DNA from 2 places in the Acidovorax sp. 69 genome. Region 2 is predicted to be linked to the other one. Evidence: predicted binding sites of a transcription regulator. Region 2 holds the regulator's gene; the other holds the start of a gene.
The links. The regulator sigma-54, encoded in region 2, starts transcription at its own class of promoters, with help from an activator protein. The targets are predictions, from matches to a motif close to TGGCANGNAANCTGCTTT.

Region 1: the regulator sigma-54 is predicted to act here: its motif matches at 4,798-4,815, upstream of CLU85_RS16415 (ANTAR domain-containing response regulator).

Annotation. Positions count from the first base shown of each region.
Region 1 is NZ_PGEP01000001.1:3,571,946-3,582,258, forward strand. Features, by position in the region: gene CLU85_RS16395 (aldehyde dehydrogenase) at 1-1,441, shown strand, start outside; gene CLU85_RS16400 (coniferyl-alcohol dehydrogenase) at 1,495-2,268, shown strand; gene tsaD (tRNA (adenosine(37)-N6)-threonylcarbamoyltransferase complex transferase subunit TsaD) at 2,308-3,357, opposite strand; gene CLU85_RS16410 (branched-chain amino acid ABC transporter substrate-binding protein) at 3,415-4,575, opposite strand; gene CLU85_RS16415 (ANTAR domain-containing response regulator) at 4,827-5,453, shown strand; gene CLU85_RS16420 (CmpA/NrtA family ABC transporter substrate-binding protein) at 5,921-7,165, shown strand; gene ntrB (nitrate ABC transporter permease) at 7,225-8,193, shown strand; gene CLU85_RS16430 (ABC transporter ATP-binding protein) at 8,277-9,089, shown strand; gene CLU85_RS16435 (CBS domain-containing protein) at 9,173-9,613, opposite strand; gene CLU85_RS16440 (DUF4148 domain-containing protein) at 10,054-10,313, shown strand, end outside.
Region 2 is NZ_PGEP01000001.1:482,527-492,839, forward strand. Features, by position in the region: gene CLU85_RS02200 (malate synthase G) at 1-442, opposite strand, end outside; gene CLU85_RS02205 (LysR family transcriptional regulator) at 747-1,670, shown strand; gene CLU85_RS02210 (DUF2214 family protein) at 1,724-2,170, shown strand; gene CLU85_RS02215 (PsiF family protein) at 2,307-2,600, opposite strand; gene CLU85_RS02220 (hypothetical protein) at 2,711-3,235, opposite strand; gene argS (arginine--tRNA ligase) at 3,357-5,078, shown strand; gene CLU85_RS02230 (SPOR domain-containing protein) at 5,094-5,741, shown strand; gene CLU85_RS02235 (thiol:disulfide interchange protein DsbA/DsbL) at 5,798-6,454, shown strand; gene lptA (lipopolysaccharide transport periplasmic protein LptA) at 6,564-7,220, shown strand; gene lptB (LPS export ABC transporter ATP-binding protein) at 7,217-7,999, shown strand; gene CLU85_RS02250 (RNA polymerase factor sigma-54) at 7,999-9,600, shown strand; gene CLU85_RS02255 (thioesterase family protein) at 9,673-10,104, shown strand; gene CLU85_RS02260 (class I SAM-dependent RNA methyltransferase) at 10,137-10,313, shown strand, end outside.

The DNA of each region.
Region 1 (10,313 bases), 3.1 Mb from region 2:
CCCCATGCTGATTAGCGGCGAACCACGCGCCGCATCTAGCGGTGCCACGTTCGAGCGCCGTAACCCTCTGGACCACAGCGTGGCCACCACGGCCCCGGCAGCCACAGTGGCCGACGCGGTGGCGGCGGTCGATGCCGCCGCCCAGGCATTTCCCGCCTGGGCCGCGCTGGGTCCGGGCGTTCGCCGCGCACTGCTGCTCAAGGCCGCACACGCACTGGAGGCCAAGGCCGACGCCTTTGCTGCCGCCATGGCAGCAGAAACCGGCGCCTCGGGCCTGTGGGCCGGGTTCAACGTGCACCTGGCCGCCGACATGCTGCTCGAAGCCGCCGCTATCACCACCCAGATCAGCGGTGAGGTGATTCCATCCAACGTTCCGGGCTCGTTGGCAATGGCCGTGCGCCAACCCGCAGGCGTGGTGCTGGGCATTGCGCCATGGAATGCGCCGGTCATCCTGGGCGTGCGCGCCATCGCCACACCACTGGCCTGCGGCAACACCGTCGTCCTCAAGGGGTCTGAACTGTGCCCCGCCACGCACGGCCTGATCATCGAGGCGCTGCAGGACGCCGGGCTGCCCCCGGGGGTGGTCAACTTTGTGACCAATGCCCCCGCCGATGCCGGTGCCGTGGTCGAGGCCATGGTGGCCCACCCGGCGCTCCGGCGAGTGAACTTCACCGGCTCGACCAAGGTGGGCCGCATCATTGCGCAGACCTGCGCCAAGTACCTCAAGCAAGCGGTGCTGGAGCTGGGCGGCAAAGCCCCCTTCGTGGTGCTCGACGATGCCGACGTGGACGCTGCCGTGGCGGCCGCCACCTTCGGCGCGTTCGCCAACTCGGGGCAGATTTGCATGTCCACCGAGCGCATCGTGGTGGACCAGAAGGTGGCCGACGAGTTCGTGGCCAAACTGGCCTCACGCGCCACCAGCCTGCCACTGGGCGACCCACGCAAAGGCCCGGTGGTGCTGGGTTCGGTGGTGGACCAGGCCACCGTGGTGCGCTGCAATGCCCTGATCGACGACGCACTGGCCAAGGGCGCCACGCTGGTGTGTGGCGGCAAGGCCGACAGCACGCTGATGCCCGCCACGTTGCTGGACCATGTGACCCCTGCCATGCACATCTACCAGGAAGAATCATTCGCCCCGGTCAAGGCCATCGTGCGCGTGAACGGCGTAGAGGAAGCCGTCGCCTGCGCCAACGACAACGAGTTCGGCCTCTCGGCCGCCGTGTTCGGGCGCGATGTGGCCAGGGCGTGGCAAGTGGCGGGCCGCATTGAATCAGGCATCTGCCACGTCAATGGCCCCACGGTGCACGATGAAGCCCAGATGCCGTTTGGCGGTGTCAAGGCGTCGGGTTATGGCCGCTTTGGGGGCAAGGCTGGCATCGATGCGTTTACCGAACTGCGCTGGATCACGGTGCAGACCGCACCACGCCACTACCCGTTCTGACACCCGTCGTACCGCTCTCCATCGGGGCAGACTCCATTCAAGGAAACAACACCATGCTGCAAGGTAAGAAGCTGCTGATCACCGGCGTGTCGTCGGGCATTGGCGAAGAAACCGCCCGCGTTGCCCGCGCGCAGGGCGCTCACGTCATCGGGGTGGACCTGAACCCACCCAAGGTCGAGGTGGACCAGTTCCTGTCTGCCGACCTGGGCAACCGGGCCTCCATTGACGCGCTCGTCGCCCAGTTGCCGCAGGGCCTGAACGGCCTGGCCAATATTGCTGGCCTGCCCCCCACCCGCCCCGCAGCACAAGTGCTGCGCGTGAATCTGGTGGGCCTCAAGCACCTCACGCTCAGCGTGCTGCCCCGGCTGGCCGACGGGGCTTCCATCGTCAATCTGGCGTCACTGGCCGGTGCGGGTTGGCCAGATGCGGTGCCCACCATCCGCGCCAGCGAATCGCTGGACTTTGATGGGGTCGATGCCTTCTGCACGCAGCATGGCATCGAGGGCGCTCGCAGCTACTTTTTCTCCAAGGAAGCCCTGATTGCCTGGACGCTGCAACACCGCTGGACTTGGCGAGCACGCGGTATCCGCATGAACGCGGTGAGCCCGGGGCCGGTGGATACGCCCATCCTCAAGGACTTCATCGAAACCCTGGGAGCCCGCGCCGAAGAGGACATGAAGACCATGGACCGCCCCGGCCGGGCCAGCGACATCGCACCGGTCGTCGCCTTTTTGCTCAGCGACGCTTCAGGCTGGCTGCGCGGTGCCAATCTGCCGGTGGATGGGGGCATGCACTCCCATATCCTGGTGCAGCAGCACGGGCTGTGACGCCAGCAGCGTGACCACGGCGCCGACACATCGGCGTCGTCATGCCTGTGCCGTGATTGCATCCAACGGCCACCGCGGCTTTACATCAAACGCATAGTCTGTCTTTGCCTCCTGCTGCCCCGCCTGCAGCCGCATCGCGGCCGCCATGGCAATCATGGCGCCGTTGTCGGTGCAAAGATGCAACTCTGGATAGTGCACACGCACCTTGGCCGCCGCGCAGGCCGCATTGAGCTGCGCGCGCAAATGCCGGTTGGCCCCCACGCCACCCGCCACCACCACGCGCTTCAAACCCGTCTGCTTCAACGCGGTGAGCGTTTTCTTGACGAGCACATCCACAATCGCCGCCTCGGTGCTGGCCGCCAGGTCGGCCTTGCGCACCGCCAGCTCGTCGCCCAACTTTTTGGCCTGCGTCAGCACGGCGGTCTTGAGCCCGGCAAAAGAGAAATCGAGGTTGCCACTGTGCAGCAGCGGGCGCGGCAGCTTGAAGGCTACCGGGTCGCCATGTTCGGCCAGACGCGACAATGCGGGCCCGCCGGGGTAGCCCAGTCCCATGAGCTTGGCCGACTTGTCGAAGGCCTCGCCGGCCGCATCATCAATGGTCTCGCCCAGGATTTCGTAGCGGCCCACACCGTCCACGCGCATCAGCTGGGTATGCCCGCCGGATACCAGCAGCGCAACAAACGGAAACTCAGGGGGGTCGGCGCTCAGGAATGGGGACAACAGGTGTCCTTCGAGGTGGTGTACACCCAGCACCGGCTTGTCGAGCGCTGCGCCCAGGGCACAGGCCACACCCGCGCCCACCAGCAGTGCACCCGCCAGGCCTGGGCCGCGCGTGTACGCCACCACATCCACATCGGTCAGTGACTGGCCCGAGTCCTTGAGTACCTGCGTCGCCAGGGGCAGCACGCGGCGAATATGGTCGCGGCTGGCCAGCTCGGGCACCACACCGCCATAGGCCTGGTGCATTTCGATCTGGCTGTGCAGCGCGTGCGACAGCAAGGTGGGCACGGCATCGCCCGTAGAGCGGACCAAGGCCACGCCGGTCTCATCGCACGAAGATTCAATACCCAGTATCAGCAGACTACTCATGCCCCGAGTGTAAAACCCGGGGGCCAAAGACCCTTTGCGCCCGTGCGGGGGTCAGAGTCACCAGCGATCCGACCGCATGCGCAGCTCCCAGCTGCCTGCCCGCAGTTCGTACACACCCACGGCGCCGTAGCGCTGCTCGCCTTTGTCATCCCAGGTCATGGTGCCGATCACGGGGGCATAGCCGTTGATGCTGTGCATGGCCTTGGTGATCTCTTTCGGGTCGGCCGACTTGGCCTTCTGGATGGCGGCCGAGAGCACATAGGTGCTGTCGTAGCTGTAATGGCCGCCATAGGCCGGGGGCTTCTTGTAGGCGGCGATGTATTTTTCGAGGAAAGGCTTGCCAGTGGTGAACTCCTTGGCCTCCAGCACCGGCGACGTGGCATAAATGCCCTGCACAATGCCCGCGCCCTTGGTCATGTCGGTGGTTTTGATGGTGTCGCCCCCGAGCAGGCTGACCTTGGTGTGATCGACCTTGCGCAGGGCCTCCAGCAGCGCCAGGGCCTGGAAGTCATTCAGCGTGGAGACAATCACCTCCACCTTGGCCGCTTTGAGTTCGCCAGCGAGTTCGTCAAACGCCACGGTTTTATCGTCGTACGACTTGCGCACCAGCACCTCTTTTTTCTCGGTCTTGAGTTGCTGGGCGGCGCCGTCGGCCAAGCCCTTGCCGTAGGGCGTGCCGTCGTCCAGCGCCGCATAGCGGGTGGCACCAAGCTGTGTGGCCGCAAACGAGCCGATGGCGCGGGCCTGCAGGGTGTCGTTGCCCACCATCCGGAACGTCGTGGGGAAACCCAGCTGCGTGAACTTGGGGTTGGTGGAGATCGCGATCTGGGCAATGTCCTTGGCGGCGTAGATGGGCGCTGTCTCGATGCTCACGCCAGAGTTCAGATGCCCGATGACAGCAACCACACCCGCATCCACCAATTGCTGGGCGACGGCCTTGCCAGTAGCGGCGTCGGCCTTGTCGTCCACCGACACCACCTCCAGCGTCACGCGCTTGCCATCCACCGTGTAGCCCGACTTGTTGAGTTCGTCCACCGCCAGCTTCACGCCATTGAGCAGATCCTGCCCCAAGGCCCCCAGCGGGCCGCTCAGGGGTTGCGCCACACCAATTTTGATGGTGTCCGGCACCTTGCCGCATCCGGTCAGGAGTGCGGCAGTCGCCACGGCGGTCAGGGCCAGGCAGGCCGAGAAGCGGCGCCGGTCGATGTGCTTATTCATGCAAGAAACTCCATGTGTGTATCAAAGTGACGGATGTATATGCGACGCCACCGCCGTGGCGCTATCGGGTATGCCCTCCCGCACCCCGCTGTATTAGCAACTTTCAGGCCCTGCAAGGCGCGCGGCTGCAGGGCACCAGCCCGGATCGGCCTCGCCCGGAATGACGGCGCTCCCCCATTTCCCTCCACGATCCTGCATGCACCGCTTCGGCGCGCCCTTTTACGGCGTAAAAATTGCTTATGCTCAGCGCTATGAATGAGGCTTTGCGCATCGTGGTGGTTGCCCCGGATCTGGCGATTGCCGACCCGAACGACGAACACGCCGTACTCCAGGCGGAACGCTCGCGTGCGCTGCGCATTGGGCTGCTGGAAAACAACTTCAACCTCGTGGCCACGTTGCCCGCCGATGTGTTCCTGAGCGAGCGGATCGCCCAACTCCAGCCCGATCTGATCATCGTGGACGCCGAAAGCGAAGCGCGGGACGCGCTGGAACATGTGGTCATGGCCACACGCGACGAGCGCCGCCCCATCGTGATGTTCACCAACGACGAAGACACGTCGCACGTCAAGGACGCCGTGGCGGCGGGGGTGTCCGCCTACATCGTCGCGGGGCTGGCCCCGCAGCGTATCCGCCCCATTCTGGACGTGGCCATGGCACGTTTTCAGCACGAGCAATCCCTGCGCGCCGAATTGGCCGATGCGAAGACCGAGCTGAAAGACCGCAAAACCATCGACCGCGCCAAGGGCCTGCTCATGCAGCGCCAGGGCCTGAGCGAGCAGGTGGCCTACGAGAAACTGCGCAAGACCGCCATGGACAAGGGCCTCAAACTGGCGGACGTGGCCCAGCGCATGCTCGACGTGATGGATCTGCTGGGCTGAGCAGGTGACCTCCCCCTGAGGCGCAGCGCGCCTCGGTGCAGCGGCCCTTGGCGTGCATCCCGCGCCCGAGCCACGCCCTACTCCACCGGTTTCACCCCAAATGGTGCGCCGCACAAAGGCAGTGCGGCATTCGCTGCACGCACTACCTCCGCACATTTTCAAGCCCAATTGGCCTCCAGCGCTTGTTACACAGGCGCAAGCAGCTATTAATTTTGCAGCAATTCATGCGCCGAACTGGAGCGAGATCGGTACAACAAAGGCTGGCACGCTGCTTGCATCACCTCTTGCAAGACCAATGACGGTCTCACCTCTGACAGCACTGACCCAATGGCGGGCTGGTGCTGACACAAAGCCCCCCAATGGGCTTTGCCACGGACAAAGGCGTCCCTCTTCGAAGCCCGTTTGCGCATGCAAGCAGGCCAGGAGAGGACGCCTTTTTTGTTTTTAACGCACCAAGGAAACGCCCCATGACCGATCTGTTGAAAACCAGCCTCAACCGCCGCACCGTGCTGCAGGCCGCCACGGTGGGTGCTGTGGGTGTGAGCCCGGCCCTGAGAGCGCTCGTCCATGCCCAGGGCTCGGACGCCCCCGAGAAGAAGGAAGTCAAGATCGGCTTCATCCCGCTGACGGACTGCGCCAGCGTGGTCATGGCCTCGGTGCTGGGCTTTGACAAGAAGTACGGCGTCACCATCATCCCCACCAAGGAAGCGAGCTGGGCCGGTGTGCGCGACAAGCTCGTCAACGGCGAACTCGACTTTGCCCACGTGCTGTATGGCCTGGTGTATGGCGTGCACCTGGGCACCGCCGGCCCCAAGAAGGACATGGCCGTGCTGATGAGCCTCAACAACAACGGCCAGGCCATCACGCTGTCCAAGGCGCTGGCCGACAAGGGTGCGGTGGACGGCCCCTCGCTGGCCAAGCTCATGGCCAAGGAAAAGCGCGAGTACACGTTCGCAGGCACCTTTCCCACGGGCACCCATGCCATGTGGATGCACTACTGGCTGGCGGCTGCGGGCATCAACCCGCTGTCGGGCGCCAAGCTCATCACCGTGCCTCCGCCACAAATGGTGGCCAACATGCGCGTGGGCAACATGGACGGTTTTTGTGTGGGCGAGCCCTGGAACCACCGCGCCATCATGGACGGCATCGGCATCACCGCCAACACCACCCAGGACATCTGGAAGGACCACCCCGAGAAGGTGCTGGGCACGTCGGCCGAGTTCGTCAAGAAGAACCCCAACACCACCCGCGCCGTGATGATGGCCGTGCTCGAAGCCAGCCAGTGGATCGACGCCAGTCTGTCCAACAAGATGAAGATGGCCGAGACCGTGGCGGGCAAAGCGTATGTGAACACCAGCGTGGACGCCATCAACCAGCGCATCCTGGGCCGCTACCAGAACGGCATGGGCAAGACCTGGGACGACCCCAACCACATGAAGTTCTTCAACGACGGCGCGGTGAACTTCCCCTACCTGTCGGACGGCATGTGGTTCCTCACGCAGCACAAGCGCTGGGGCCTGCTCAAGAGCCACCCCGACTACCTGTCGGTGGCCAAAGAGATCAACCAGATCGACCTCTACAAGTCGGTGGCCAGCGCCATGAAGATCAATGTGCCCAAGGACGCCATGCGCAGCAGCAAGCTCCTGGACGGCGTGGTGTGGGACGGAAAAGACCCCGCCAAGTACGCCGACAGTTTCAAGATCAAGGCGTAAGCGCCCTTCACCGCAGCCCCACCCGTCGCCCTCGCAAGCCCTGCACACAGGAGAACACCATGGTCAGTGCCGTCTTTCACTCCCCGATGGATCCAGCCCCAGCGGTTGCACAGAATACTATGAATAACGCAGCAAGCAGCACTTCATCCACGAGCGCCAGAAGCCAAAAACAACCGCAAACTGCCCATACTGCACGCCCGGCGGCAGCGGTGGCTGCCGAGCCTGTGGGCCGCGATTGGAGTGCACTGTCGCGCAGCTTCTGGATGGCCGTGCTGCCGCCCCTGTGTGGCCTGGGTCTGCTGGTGGGCCTGTGGGCTGTGGTGTCCACCACCACGGGCAATAGCATTCCCGGCCCGCTGGAAACCTGGAAGCAGGCGCTGGAGATCTTCAGCAACCCGTTCTACCGCAATGGCCCCAACGACCAGGGCGTGGGCTGGAACGTGCTGATGTCGCTCGAACGCGTGGCCGTGGGCTTTGGCATGGCGGCGCTGGTGGGCATTCCGGCCGGCTTCGTGATCGGGCGCTTCAACTTCCTGTCGCGCATGTTCAATCCGCTCATCAGCCTGCTGCGCCCGGTATCGCCCCTGGCCTGGCTGCCGATTGGCCTCTTGGTGTTCAAGGGTGCCAACCCGGCCGCCATCTGGACGATTTTCATCTGCTCCATCTGGCCCATGATCATCAACACCGCCGTGGGAGTGCAGCGTGTACCGCAGGATTACATGAACGTGGCCCGTGTGCTCAACCTCTCGGAATGGAAGATCGCCACCAAGATCCTCTTTCCGGCCGTGTTGCCCTACATGCTGACCGGCGTGCGCCTGGCCGTCGGCACCGCCTGGCTGGTGATCGTGGCTGCAGAAATGCTGACCGGCGGCGTGGGCATTGGCTTCTGGGTGTGGGACGAGTGGAACAACCTGAACGTCAAGAACATCATCATTGCCATCTTCGTGATCGGCATCGTCGGGCTGGTGCTGGAGTACGCACTCATCAAGCTGGCCACCGCATTCACGTTTGAAGAGGTCAAAACTTGACCCACCCCTGAGCCGCGCCTGTGGCGCGTTACCCCCTCAAGGGGGCACCACCAGTGGCCCTCGAAAAAAACCAGGAGTTCCTCATGCATACATCTCTCACCACCAAATTCATCGAGGTCCATGGCGTCGAGCAGACTTTCAAGACGGCCAAGGGCCTGTTTCCGGCGCTGAAGGGCATCAATCTGACGATTGCCAAGGGCGAATTCGTTGCGCTGATTGGCCACTCGGGCTGCGGCAAGTCCACCCTGCTGAACCTGATCGCGGGCCTGACCACGCCCACCAATGGCGTGCTGCTGTGCGCCAACAAGGAGATCAAAGGCCCGGGCCCGGAGCGCGCCGTGGTGTTTCAAAACCACTCGCTGCTGCCCTGGCTGACCTGCTTTGACAACATCTACCTGGCCGTGGAGCGCGTGTTTGGCGCCAAGGAAACCAAGGCCCAGCTCAAGGCCCGCACCGATGCGGCGCTCGCCTTGGTCGGCCTCACGCCTGCAGGGCAAAAGCGCCCCGGCGAAATATCGGGCGGCATGAAACAACGTGTGGGCATTGCCCGTGCGCTGTCGATGGAGCCCCAGGTGTTGCTGATGGACGAGCCCTTTGGTGCACTCGACGCCCTGACCCGCGCCAAATTGCAAGACGAGCTGCTGGAGATCGTGGCCCGCACCCAAAGCACCGTGGTGATGGTGACGCACGATGTGGACGAGGCCGTACTGCTGTCCGACAAGATCGTGATGATGACCAACGGCCCTTCTGCGACGATTGGTGAGGTGCTGACCGTTGATCTGCCCCGCCCCCGCAAACGCGTGGAACTGGCCGAAGACCCGCAGTACGTGCACTACCGCAAGGCGGTGATCGACTTTTTGTACACGCGCCAAGGGCACGTCGAAAAGGCAGCTTGAACTGGGCGCAACGCTCTGAAGCGAGCCTACCCACCGCAAAAAAAGGGCTCTGACCAGATCGGTCAGAGCCCTTTTTTTGATGGTCAGTGCGTGCCCGTGATGTATTGCTCCAGTTGTTCAATGATGAATTTCTGCTCGGAGATGATGTCCTTGACCAAGTCACCGATGGAGATCATGCCCACCAGCTTGCCGCTGCCATCTACCACGGGCAAGTGGCGCAGGCGGCCGGCGCTCATCATCTGCATGCAATGCTCACTGGTCTGCTCAGGCCGCACGAAGCGCACCGCGGTGGTCATCACGTCGCGCGCCAGGGTCGCGGCCGAAGTGCGACCCAGCAGGGCGATCTTTCGCGCATAGTCGCGCTCGGTAAAGATGCCGACGATGGCGTCCCCCTCAGTGACCACCAGCGCGCCGATGCCCTTGTCGGCCATCAGCTGCAAGGCCTCCAGCACAGAATCGGTGGGCCTGATGGTGTGCACGGTGGCGTCAGGCTTGGATTGAAGAATCTTGGCTACGACAGTCATGAAAATCCCCCTCGGTAAGGCGTGAATCGGGCACACAACCATTTCAGCCCATCTGCCCCGCCAGCGCAACCCGTAGCTCCCCACGGTGATGTTTCTGTGCTGTTGCAATTCGACGAGGCCGAAACAAACCGAAAAGAAACGAAACCGTGACGAGACCTCTCCCAAGGGTTAACCCGGCACGATAGCGCCATGTTCAACAAGCCAGACAAGCCCCGGGCAGGCCCGCTGAACATCTCAGGAACCCTGTAGATTGTTTCTGATACCGGAACAGTTAGTTCGCGACCCGGTGGTTTTTCTCTGAACACCATCGGCGTACAGTTCAACCCATCGATGAGCCGAACCCGCAAGGCGACTCACCGAACCCGGTTCAGCAGCCCTTCTTTGTTTTGCAGCCGTTCCGGTTTGATTGAGCCGCTTTTTTAACTTCAAGGATTTTCATCATGAACAACACCGCACGTTTCCTCTCCATCGCCGCTGTCGCCGCTTTCGCTTCTTTTGGTGCCCAGGCCGACGAAGCCGATGCTTCGCAATTTGCCACCAAGTTTGAAACCAACCGCACCCGCGCTGAAGTGGCTGCTGAAGCCGCTACCGTGGCACAGACCCGTTCCATCGAGCCTGCTGGCTCGCGTGTCGTGACTTACAAGTCCACGGCTGACCGCGCTGCTGTGCGTGCCCAGGCTGCTGACGCTGTGCGTACTGG
Region 2 (10,313 bases):
TGGCATCGGTGCCATACAGCGCGTCATACAGGCTACCCCAGCGCGCGTTGGCGGCGTTCAGTGCATAGCGTGCGTTCAGGATGGGCACCACCAGCTGGGGGCCGGCCTGCGTGGCCAGCTCATCGTCCACATGGGTGGTGGTGGCCTTCGCCTCTGCGGGCTGGGGCACCAGGTAGCCGATTTTTTCGAGGAAGCCGCGGTAAGCCACCATGTCCTGGATGGGGCCGGGGTTGGCCTTGTGCCAGGTGTCCAGCTCGGTCTGCAGGCGGTCGCGCTCTGCCAGGAGGGCGATGTTGCGTGGGGCCAGGTCGGCCACGATGGCGTCAAACCCCTTCCAGAAGGCGGCGACATCGACACCCGTGCCGGGCAGCACCTTGTCTTCGACAAAGCGGTACAGGGAGGTGGCCACTTGCAGGCCATGGATAGAGGTGCGGTCGGTCATGGGGTGCCCAGAGAGTTGGTGAACAGGGGATCAAAAAAATAGAGGCTTCTGCACGCAGAGCATGGGCAGACTGTATTGCAAATGTTTGCACACATAAATACGCTGAAAATCTCAAAACCAGTGACTTTTACGCAAAAGTGGGCCCATGGCGAGGTGCTGTGCCTCTGCCATTTTGCTATCTAATTAATAGCAATAACCCGTTATTCAACATGCGCTATAGCCAATTTTTCTCACATTCCTGATCTAGTGCGCTGGCGCGGCGGTCTGAGGGGCTGAATTCCCGTGGTCCCCATAATGGTCGCCCATGGACAAACTCAAAGCCTTCGAATCTTTTGTGTCGGTGGCCACGCGCGGCAGTCTCACCGCAGCCGCCAAGGCCGAGGGCGTGGCGCCCGCCATCATGGGGCGCAGGCTGGATGCCCTGGAAGAGCATCTGGGTGTGAAGCTCCTGGTACGCACCACGCGCCGCATCAGTCTCACGCATGAGGGCAGCGCCTTTCTGGAAGACTGCCAGCGCCTGTTGTCCGATGTTGCCAATGCCGAGGCCAGTGTGTCCGAGGGCGGCGTCAAGGCCACGGGCCACCTGCGCATTACAGCGCCCGCCGGATTTGGGCGCCGCCACGTGGCGCCGCTGGTGCCGCGCTTTCGCACATCGCACCCCGATGTGACCATTTCGCTGAACCTCAGCGATCGCGTGGTGGACCTGGCGGGTGAGGGTTTTGACTGCGCCGTGCGCGTGGGCGACCTGCCGGATTCCTCCCTGGTCAGCGTGCGTATCGCCGACAACCGCCGCCTGTGCGTGGCCACCCCCGCCTACTTGCAGCGCCACGGCACGCCAGGCCACCCCAGTGAGTTGTCGGCGCACGACTGCCTCACACTGTCGAGCGAGGCTTCGCAAACACGCGGCTGGGCGTTTCGCATGCCAGTAGAGGGGGGCAACACGGAGGTGATTCACCTCAAGCCCGGTGGCCCGCTGGATTGCTCGGACGGGCAGGTGCTGCATGACTGGTGCCTTGCCGGTTACGGCATTGCCTGGCGCAGCACCTGGGAGGTGGAGGCGGAGATTGCCGCTGGACGTCTGGTGGAGGTGCTCCATGCGTTTGCCGCGCCTCCCAACGGCATTTACGTGGTGTTTCCCCAGCGCAAGCACATGCCATTGCGAGTGCGGCTGTGGATCGACCTGCTCAAGCACAATTACAGTCAGCCGGGGTTCTGGAAAGCTGTGTGACACCACGCTGACTTTTCTCTGAACCTGCAGGACTTTCACAAGGAATTGATCCCATGACTCTCGAAGCCGTCCTGGCTGCCCTCCACTTGGTGGCCATCCTGACTTTTGTGGTTTTTCTGTCGAGCCAGGCCGCGCTGTGCCGTATCGAATGGCTCAACGCCGCCGTGGTGGAGCGCCTGGCCCGTCTCGATCTGATCTGCGGCGTGGCAGGTGCGGTAATGATCGGCAGCGGACTGGCGCGCGTTCTGTGGGGCGTCAAAGGGGCGTCGTGGTACTTGTCGCAACCACTGTTTCACATCAAGATCACCATCGTCCTGGCCATGGTCGTCCTGTCGTTTGTGCCGTCGGTTGCATTTCGCCGTTGGCGCCACACGGTGCGCAGCACGGGCGCCTTGCCGGACGCATTCGAGGTGGCACGGGTGCGCCGCCTTGTGATGATCCAGTCGCATGTGCTGCCGGTCGTGGCCGTGATTGCGGTGTTCTGGGCGCGTGGCTGGTAGCGGCGCCGTGGTGGCGTTGCATTTCGCGCCTTCTTGCCCTGTGTGGTGAGCGCGCCGAACACAGCAAAAGAAAAGCCCGCCCGGCAGAAGCCGGCGGGCTTTTCTTTTGTCACGCGGTGCGTGTGGAGGATCTGGCTTACTTCTTCAGGCAGTCGCTCATGAAGGCTTTGCGTTCGTCGCCTTTGAGCGTTTTGGTCTTGGCATCGGCATTGCAGGTCTTCATCTTGTCCTGCTGTGTGACCGGTTTGTTGCTCAGGCAGGTTTTCATGAACGCCTTGCGTTCGTCGCCCTTTTGGTCTCCCGCTTCCTTGTTGCAGGTGGCCATCTTGGACTGCTGCTTGGTCGGCGCCTTGGCGTCGTCGGCAGCATGAACGTTAGCGCCCAAAGTCAGGGCCAGGCCGAGTGCGGTCAGGGAAATCAGCTGTTTCATGGAATCTCCTGGTGTGAGTGCGTTATGGGGGGTCCCGGCGGCATTGCACCATAGAACGCTGCGGGCGGCAACGCAGAGAAGGGAGGGCGAGCATCGGGGGACGGCGCGGTCTACCGCAGCGAAGGCCTCCGCGGCACCGCTGCGGCGTGGTGGGCGCGCAGCGCGGTATGAATCTGCCGTGGGTCGTAAGCCAGTCCCTCAAGGAGGACCACCACATCGCCCCCCCGTTGCCAGCGCTGCAGCGTTTTGACGATCACGCCCAGCGCCGATACCGTGCTGCTGCTGCGCAGCTTCACGCGGATGGCGTTTTCGTAGCCATCGAACTGTACGCGCTCCATGGCCTCCCACGGCACGGTGGCCGAATCATCGTCGCGCAGGTCGGTGATGCCGGATTCGTCGATCACCACCGCAGGCTCCCGTACGCTGTAGGCCTCCCAAGCCGACCGGCCCAGGGTCCCTGCGATGCAAAACGAGCTGAACGCCCCGACCGAAGCGATGAGCGTAATCAACCTGTTGTCGGCCGCATAGATCAGAAGCACCGAGTAGGCCAGGCACGCGACCATGAGCAGTGTGAAGGGCACCTGAAACAGCAGGGTCCACCGGCGTCGGTACAGAAAAATGGGTTGAGGCTGCATGCGTAAATCTCCTGAGCCAGGGCGTGGCAGCACCTTCTGCCGACGGGCCATTGTCGCTGTGCCAGCGCGATCCCGGCGGGTCGTCCGGCGCCTTCGTTAAACGGCCCCGTAAAATCCGCCGATGCTCACAGCCAAAAATGAATTGCTCGCTGCGCTTGCCGCCGAGCTGGAAGTCCTGTCCGAGGGCGCCGGCGCCAAGGCAGCGTTTGAATCCCCCAAGGTGGCCGCGCATGGCGATTTCGCCTGCACCGCCGCCATGCAGCTGGCCAAGCCGCTCAAGCTCAACCCCCGCGCGCTCGGCGAGCAGCTCAAGGCTGCCTTGGAGGCCACACCGGCCTTCCGGCGCTGGGTCGATGCGATCGAGATCGCTGGCCCCGGTTTTCTCAACATCCGCCTCAAGCCCGCCGCCAAGCAGGAAATTGTGCGCGAGGTGCTCGCCGCTGGCGAGCGTTTTGGCTACCAGACGGATCGGGGCGCCAAGGTGCTGGTCGAGTTCGTCTCGGCCAACCCCACGGGCCCGCTGCATGTGGGCCATGGCCGCCAGGCCGCGCTGGGTGATGCCATCTGCAACATCTTTGCCACCCAGGGCTGGGACGTGCACCGCGAGTTCTATTACAACGACGCCGGTGTGCAGATACAGACACTCACAAACAGCACCCAGTTGCGCGCCAAGGGTTTCAAGCCCGGTGACGACTGCTGGCCTATCGACCCTGAGAATCCGGCCAGCAAGGCCTTCTATAACGGCGACTACATCCAGGACATCGCCAACGACTTCCTGGCCAAGAAGACCGTCAAGGCGGACGACCGTGAGTACACCGCCACCGGCGATGTGGATGATGGGGAGTCCATCCGCCAGTTCGCCGTGGCCTACCTGCGCAACGAGCAGGACAAGGACCTGCAGGCCTTCAACCTGAAGTTCGACGAGTACTACCTGGAATCGAGCCTGTACACCAGCGGCCGCGTGGACGCCACGGTAGGCAAGCTCGTCGCCAACGGTAAGACCTACGAGCAGGACGGCGCCCTGTGGCTCAAGAGCACCGACTACGGCGACGACAAGGACCGTGTCATGCGCAAGCAAGATGGCACCTACACCTACTTCGTGCCCGACGTGGCCTATCACATCGCCAAATGGGAGCGTGGCTTCACCAAGGTCGTCAATATCCAGGGCACAGACCATCACGGCACCATCGCCCGGGTGCGCGCCGGGCTGCAAGCGGCCGATGTCGGCATTCCCCAGGGCTACCCGGACTACGTGCTGCACACCATGGTGCGTGTAGTCAAGGGCGGCGAAGAGGTCAAGATCAGCAAGCGCGCCGGCAGCTATGTGACGCTGCGCGACCTGATCGAGTGGACCAGCAAGGATGCCGTGCGCTTCTTCCTGCTCAGCCGCAAGCCTGACACCGAGTACACCTTCGACGTGGACCTGGCGGTGGCTCAGAACAACGACAACCCGGTGTACTACGTTCAGTACGCACATGCGCGGATTTGTTCGGTGCTGCGCGCCTGGCAAGAGTCCGTGGTCGGGCAGGGCGGTGGCGACGTGGCCTCGCTGCAGGGCGTGGACCTGTCGGCCCTGGAAGGCCCACAGGCCCAGGCGCTGATGCTGCAACTGGCCAAATACCCCGAGATGCTCACTGCCGCTGCTGACGGGGAGGCTCCGCACGACGTGACCTTCTACCTGCGCGACCTGGCCGCCAGTTACCACAGTTACTACGACGCCGAGCGCATTCTGGTGGACGATGAAACAGTCAAGCGGGCTCGCCTGGCTCTCGTCGCCGCCACTGCGCAGGTATTGCACAATGGCCTCGCCGTGCTGGGCGTGTCGGCCCCAGCCAGAATGTAAGCAGTGACGTTGAATATGAAGAAACAACAGACGGGCGGGACCATCATCGGCTTCATCGTCGGGGTCATTGTGGGCCTCGGCGCTGCACTGGCTGTTGCCGTGTACGTGACCAAGGTGCCGGTACCCTTCCTGAACAAGGGCAACGGCCGGGGCGCCGACCTGGATGCAGCCGAATCGCAGAAGAACAAGAATTGGGACCCGAACTCGCCGCTGTATGGCAAGAACCCCGCGCGCCCTCCCGCACCGGCCGTGGCGGCGGCTGCGTCGGCCCCGACCTCCACGCCAGCGCCCGAGGTGCGTGCTGCAGCTTCTGCTCCCAAGCCTGCCGCCAGCAAGCCCGAGGCCGCCAAGGCCGAAAGCAAGCCCGGTGCCGACCCGTTGGGGGATCTGGCCGTGGCCAAAGCGGCTGCCAAGGGCAATGTGGACCCGTTCGACTATTTTGTGCAGGCAGGTGCGTTTCGCACCCAGGCCGATGCCGACGCCCAGCGCGCCAAGCTGGCCATGTTGGGTTGGGAGGCCCGCGTGAGCGAGCGTGAGCAAAACGGCCGTGCGGTTTTCCGCGTGCGGGTGGGCCCGTTCACCAAGCGCGACGACGCAGAGCAACTCAAGGAAAAGCTTGATGCAGCTGGGGTGGAGTCTGCCCTGGTGCGCGTGCAGCGCTGAACTTTTTACTGAGCCTTGGCTCACACCCCCATACCCGAACCAGGAGAGTCTTTGTCATGAAACGCCGTGAGTTTTCTTTGTCCGCCGCCTCCGCAGTTGCTGCTACCACCCTGACGCTGCCAGTGGCCAACACCGCGCTGGCCCAGGCCCGCCAGTTCAAGGAGGGCAAGGACTTCAAGCGGCTGGACAAGCCCGTGGCGCCCGACGCGCCCGCTGGCAAGACCGATGTGATCGAGTTTTTCTGGTACAGCTGCCCCCATTGCAATGCGTTCGAGCCCACGCTGGACGCCTGGGTCAAAGCGGCGCCCAAGGATCTGAGCATCCGCCGTGTCCCCGTGGCGTTCAACGCCAGCTTTGTGCCACAGCAAAAGCTTTACTACGCGCTCGAAGGCATGGGCAAGCTCGAAGCGTTGCATGCCAAGGTGTTCCGTGCGATCCATGTGGAGAAGGCGAAGCTGGCCAAGGACGATGAAATCCTGGCCTGGGTGACCCAGCAAGGCGTGGATGTCGCCAAGTTCAAGGAGGTCTACGGCTCCTTCGGCGTGTCCAATCAGGTCCGTCGCGCTTCGCAGCTGCAGGACGCTTACGGGGTGGAGGGCGTGCCTTCGATGGGTGTTGCTGGCAAGTTCTACACAGACGGCACCATGGCTGGCAGCATGCAAACCGTGTTGCAAGTGGTGGAATACCTGGCCACCACGGCCCGCAAAGGCTGACGTTAAGCTGCCGCCTACCGTCTGGCACCCCCTCAAAAGCCCGCACAAGCGGGCTTTTTTCGTGGTGAAGGCCAACGGGTGGATACAATGATTGCAAGATTCGTGCCCTATGAACCATCGCCTCATCCCCCTTCTCTTGCTCGCAGCCCTGCTTGGCCCCTTGGGCGTGGCGCACGCCGAAAAGGCAGACCGCGCCAAACCGATGAACATCGAGGCCGATGCCCTGCGCCACGATGAACTCAAGCAGACCAGCGTGTTTTCGGGCCGCGTGGTCATGACCAAGGGCACCATCGTGCTGCGCGGTGCGCGGCTGGATGTGCGCCAGGATGCTGATGGCTATCAATATGGCGTAGTCACGGCGGAGGCCGGTAAACGGGCCTTTTTCCGCCAAAAACGCGACACGCTGGCCGGGGTGCCTGATGAGTTCATCGAAGGCGAGAGCGAAGTCATCGAGTACGACGGCAAGGCCGACAACGTGCGCTTCATTACCCGTGCCGAGCTGCGCCGCTACCGTGGGGCGATGCTCAGCGACGAAATCACGGGCGCCGTGATCGTCTACAACAACCTCACCGATGTGTTCACTGTGGATGGCCAGCGGACCCCTGCAGCCAATGCAGCGGGCGACGCCCCAGCCTCCGGCAGCCGCGTGCGCGCGGTGCTCGCGCCCAAGGACCCCAAGCCCGGCGCGACAGCACCGGTGCCGGCACTGCCTTCGTCAGCCCCTGTGCTGCGGCCCAGCAACAGCCTTGGCGGCGACGCGAAGTGAGCGCGCCGCCTGACCGTTCCGGCCCTGACTCCCAGGCCGGCAGCCGACTGGAAGTTCAGCACCTGGCCAAGTCCTATGGCAGCCGCAAGGTCGTCAAGGACGTGTCACTCACGGTTCAAAAGGGCGAGGTCGTGGGGCTGCTCGGCCCCAACGGCGCGGGCAAGACCACCTCGTTCTACATGATCGTGGGTCTGGTGCGCAGTGATGAGGGCGACATCCGCATCGACGGCCAATCGGTGGCCCATATGCCCATCCACCGCCGCTCGCGGCTCGGGCTGTCTTACCTGCCTCAGGAAGCCTCCATCTTTCGCAAGCTCTCGGTCGAAGAGAATGTGCGCGCCGTGCTGGAGTTGCAGCGTGGCGATGACGGCCAGCCGCTCTCACGTGACGCCGTTGAAGAGCGCCTGACGGCCCTGCTGCAAGAGTTGCGCGTGGACCACCTGCGTGCCTCGCCCGCCATGGCTTTGTCGGGCGGTGAGCGCCGCCGCGTTGAAATCGCTCGCGCCCTGGCCACCCAGCCGCGTTTCATTCTTCTGGACGAGCCCTTTGCGGGCATCGACCCCATCGCCGTGATCGAGATCCAGCGCATCATCGGCTTCCTGAAAGCGCGGGGCATCGGTGTACTGATCACGGACCACAACGTGCGTGAGACCCTGGGCATCTGCGATCACGCCTTCATCATCAGCGACGGCCGCGTGCTGGCGCAGGGCACGCCGTCCGAGATCGTGGACAACGCCGAAGTGCGCCGGGTGTACCTGGGCGAACATTTCCGCATGTGATGAAGCCAGGTCTCTCGCTGCGCGTCTCGCAGCATCTTGCACTGACCCCCCAGCTTCAGCAGTCGATCCGGCTGCTGCAGTTGTCCACGCTCGAACTCTCGCAGGAAGTCGAGCAGATGCTCGACGAAAACCCGTTCCTCGAACGCAATGCCGACGAAGCTCCGCGCGAAGAGTTTGGCCTGGAAGCGGCCGACACGCCCGCACAGGCCGATGACTACAGCGCGGACGATGCTATTTTTTCAGGAGCTACTAGCGCAAGCAGCACAAGCACTGAAAGCCAAAATGATGCTGAAGTCTCCAGCGCTGGCTCCGACGAGCCCGACTGGAGCGGCGACGGTACCGTGGAGATGGCGCCCAACGACGCCGAGTGGGGCGGAGATGCCCCTGCCCGCACGCGCAACGACTCCGAAGGCGATGAGGCCGACGCCACCGAGCTGGCCCGCTCCCATGAATCGCTGACCGCTTTTTTGCACCGCCAGGCGTTGGCGCTGCGCCTGTCCGAGATCGACCGCGCTGCGCTGCGCTTTCTCATCGAGTCGCTCAACGACGACGGCTATCTGGAAGACCCCCTGGAAGAGCTGGCCGTCAGCCTGGCGGGCCCCGAGGATCTGGAACAGATCGAAGAGCTGGTGCACCGCTTTACTGTGGCGCAGCGTTTGCTGCAAAGCCTGGAGCCTGTGGGTGTGGGCGCACGCGGCCTGGCGGAGTGCCTCACGCTACAGCTCAACGCCTTGGCGCAGGATGAAGACAGCGATGCCGACCCTGACACGGTGCAAACGGCACTGCGCATCTGCCAGCAGCCGCTGGAGATGCTGGCCCGGCGCGACGTGCGCCGCCTGACCCAGGCCTGCAGCGAAGGCGGCAGCAGTGGCGAAGAACGCACGCGCGCAGCCATGGCCCTGATTGCCCGGCTGGAACCGCGCCCAGGCCGCAGGTTTGTCGATGTGGAGCGCAACATCATCGTGCCCGACGTCATCGTGCGCAAAGCGGGGCGCGCCAATGGGCGTGATGGCCAGCACAACTTCATCGTCGCACTCAACCCCGACGTCATGCCGCGCCTGCGCGTGCATGACATCTACGCCGGCGCCCTGCGCGGCCACAAAGGCGGCGAGGGCCACCAGGGCATGCAGCAGCGCCTGCAGGAAGCGCGCTGGTTCATCAAGAACATCCAGCAGCGCTTCGACACGATCCTGCGGGTGTCGCGCGCCATCGTCGAGCGGCAAAAGAACTTCTTTACCCATGGCGAACTGGCCATGCGCCCGCTGGTGCTGCGCGACATTGCCGACGAGCTGGGCCTGCACGAGTCCACCATCAGCCGCGTGACCACCGCCAAGTACATGGCCACGCCGATTGGCACCTACGAGCTGAAATACTTCTTTGGTTCGGGCCTGGGCACCGAGACGGGTGGCAATGCATCCAGCACCGCCGTGCGCGCCCTCATCAAACAGTTCGTCGCGGCAGAAAGCCCCGCCAAGCCGCTGTCCGACAGCCAGATCGCTGAAATGCTCAAGGAGCAGGGCATTGAATGCGCGCGCCGTACGGTGGCCAAGTACCGCGAGGCGCTCAAAATTGCGCCAGCCAATCTGCGCAAGGCGCTGTAGATGTGCTGGCAGGTGGGTGCGCCCACCTGGTTTTTCCGTTCTGCTATTTCTCCTTCTACCCGCCGCTCCACCATGGCCCGCATCGTTTTCGACCTTCCTGCGCACTTCGGTTTTTCCACCGAAATGCAGATCTACATCAGCCACGTCAACCAGGGCGGCCACCTGGACAACGCGCAACTGCTCAGCCTGGTGTCCGAGGCGCGCGTGCGTTTCTTCCAGTCGCTGGGTTACCCCGAGGCCGATGTGGGTGGGTTGTCCATCGTGGTGGGCGACATCGTGGCGCAGTACAAGTCGGAAGGTTTCCACGGCGAGACCATGCGGGTGGAGATGGCGCCTGCGGACTTCAATCGCTACGGTTTTGACCTCGTTTTTCGCATGACCGAGAAGGCCGAGGGCCGCGAGGTGGCGCGCGGCAAGATCGGCATCGTTTTCATTGGCAAGGCCGACCGCAAGGTGGCGCCCATCCCCGAGTCCATCCGCCAATTGCTGCTTTTGCGCGCCTGAGAGGCTGAGCGCGTATCCTTTCGGCCAGTCTTATGAACCAACTCCAACTTTTCCTCCCCTGCGCCGCCGGCGTCGAGGGCTTTCTGGCCGACGAGGTGCACGCCATCACCGGCCTCACGGGGCAAGACCTGCTCATGGGCCGTGGCGGCGTGCTGCTGCGTGCCTCGTGGCGCGATGCGCTGCTGCTCAACCTGCACAGCCGCCTGGCC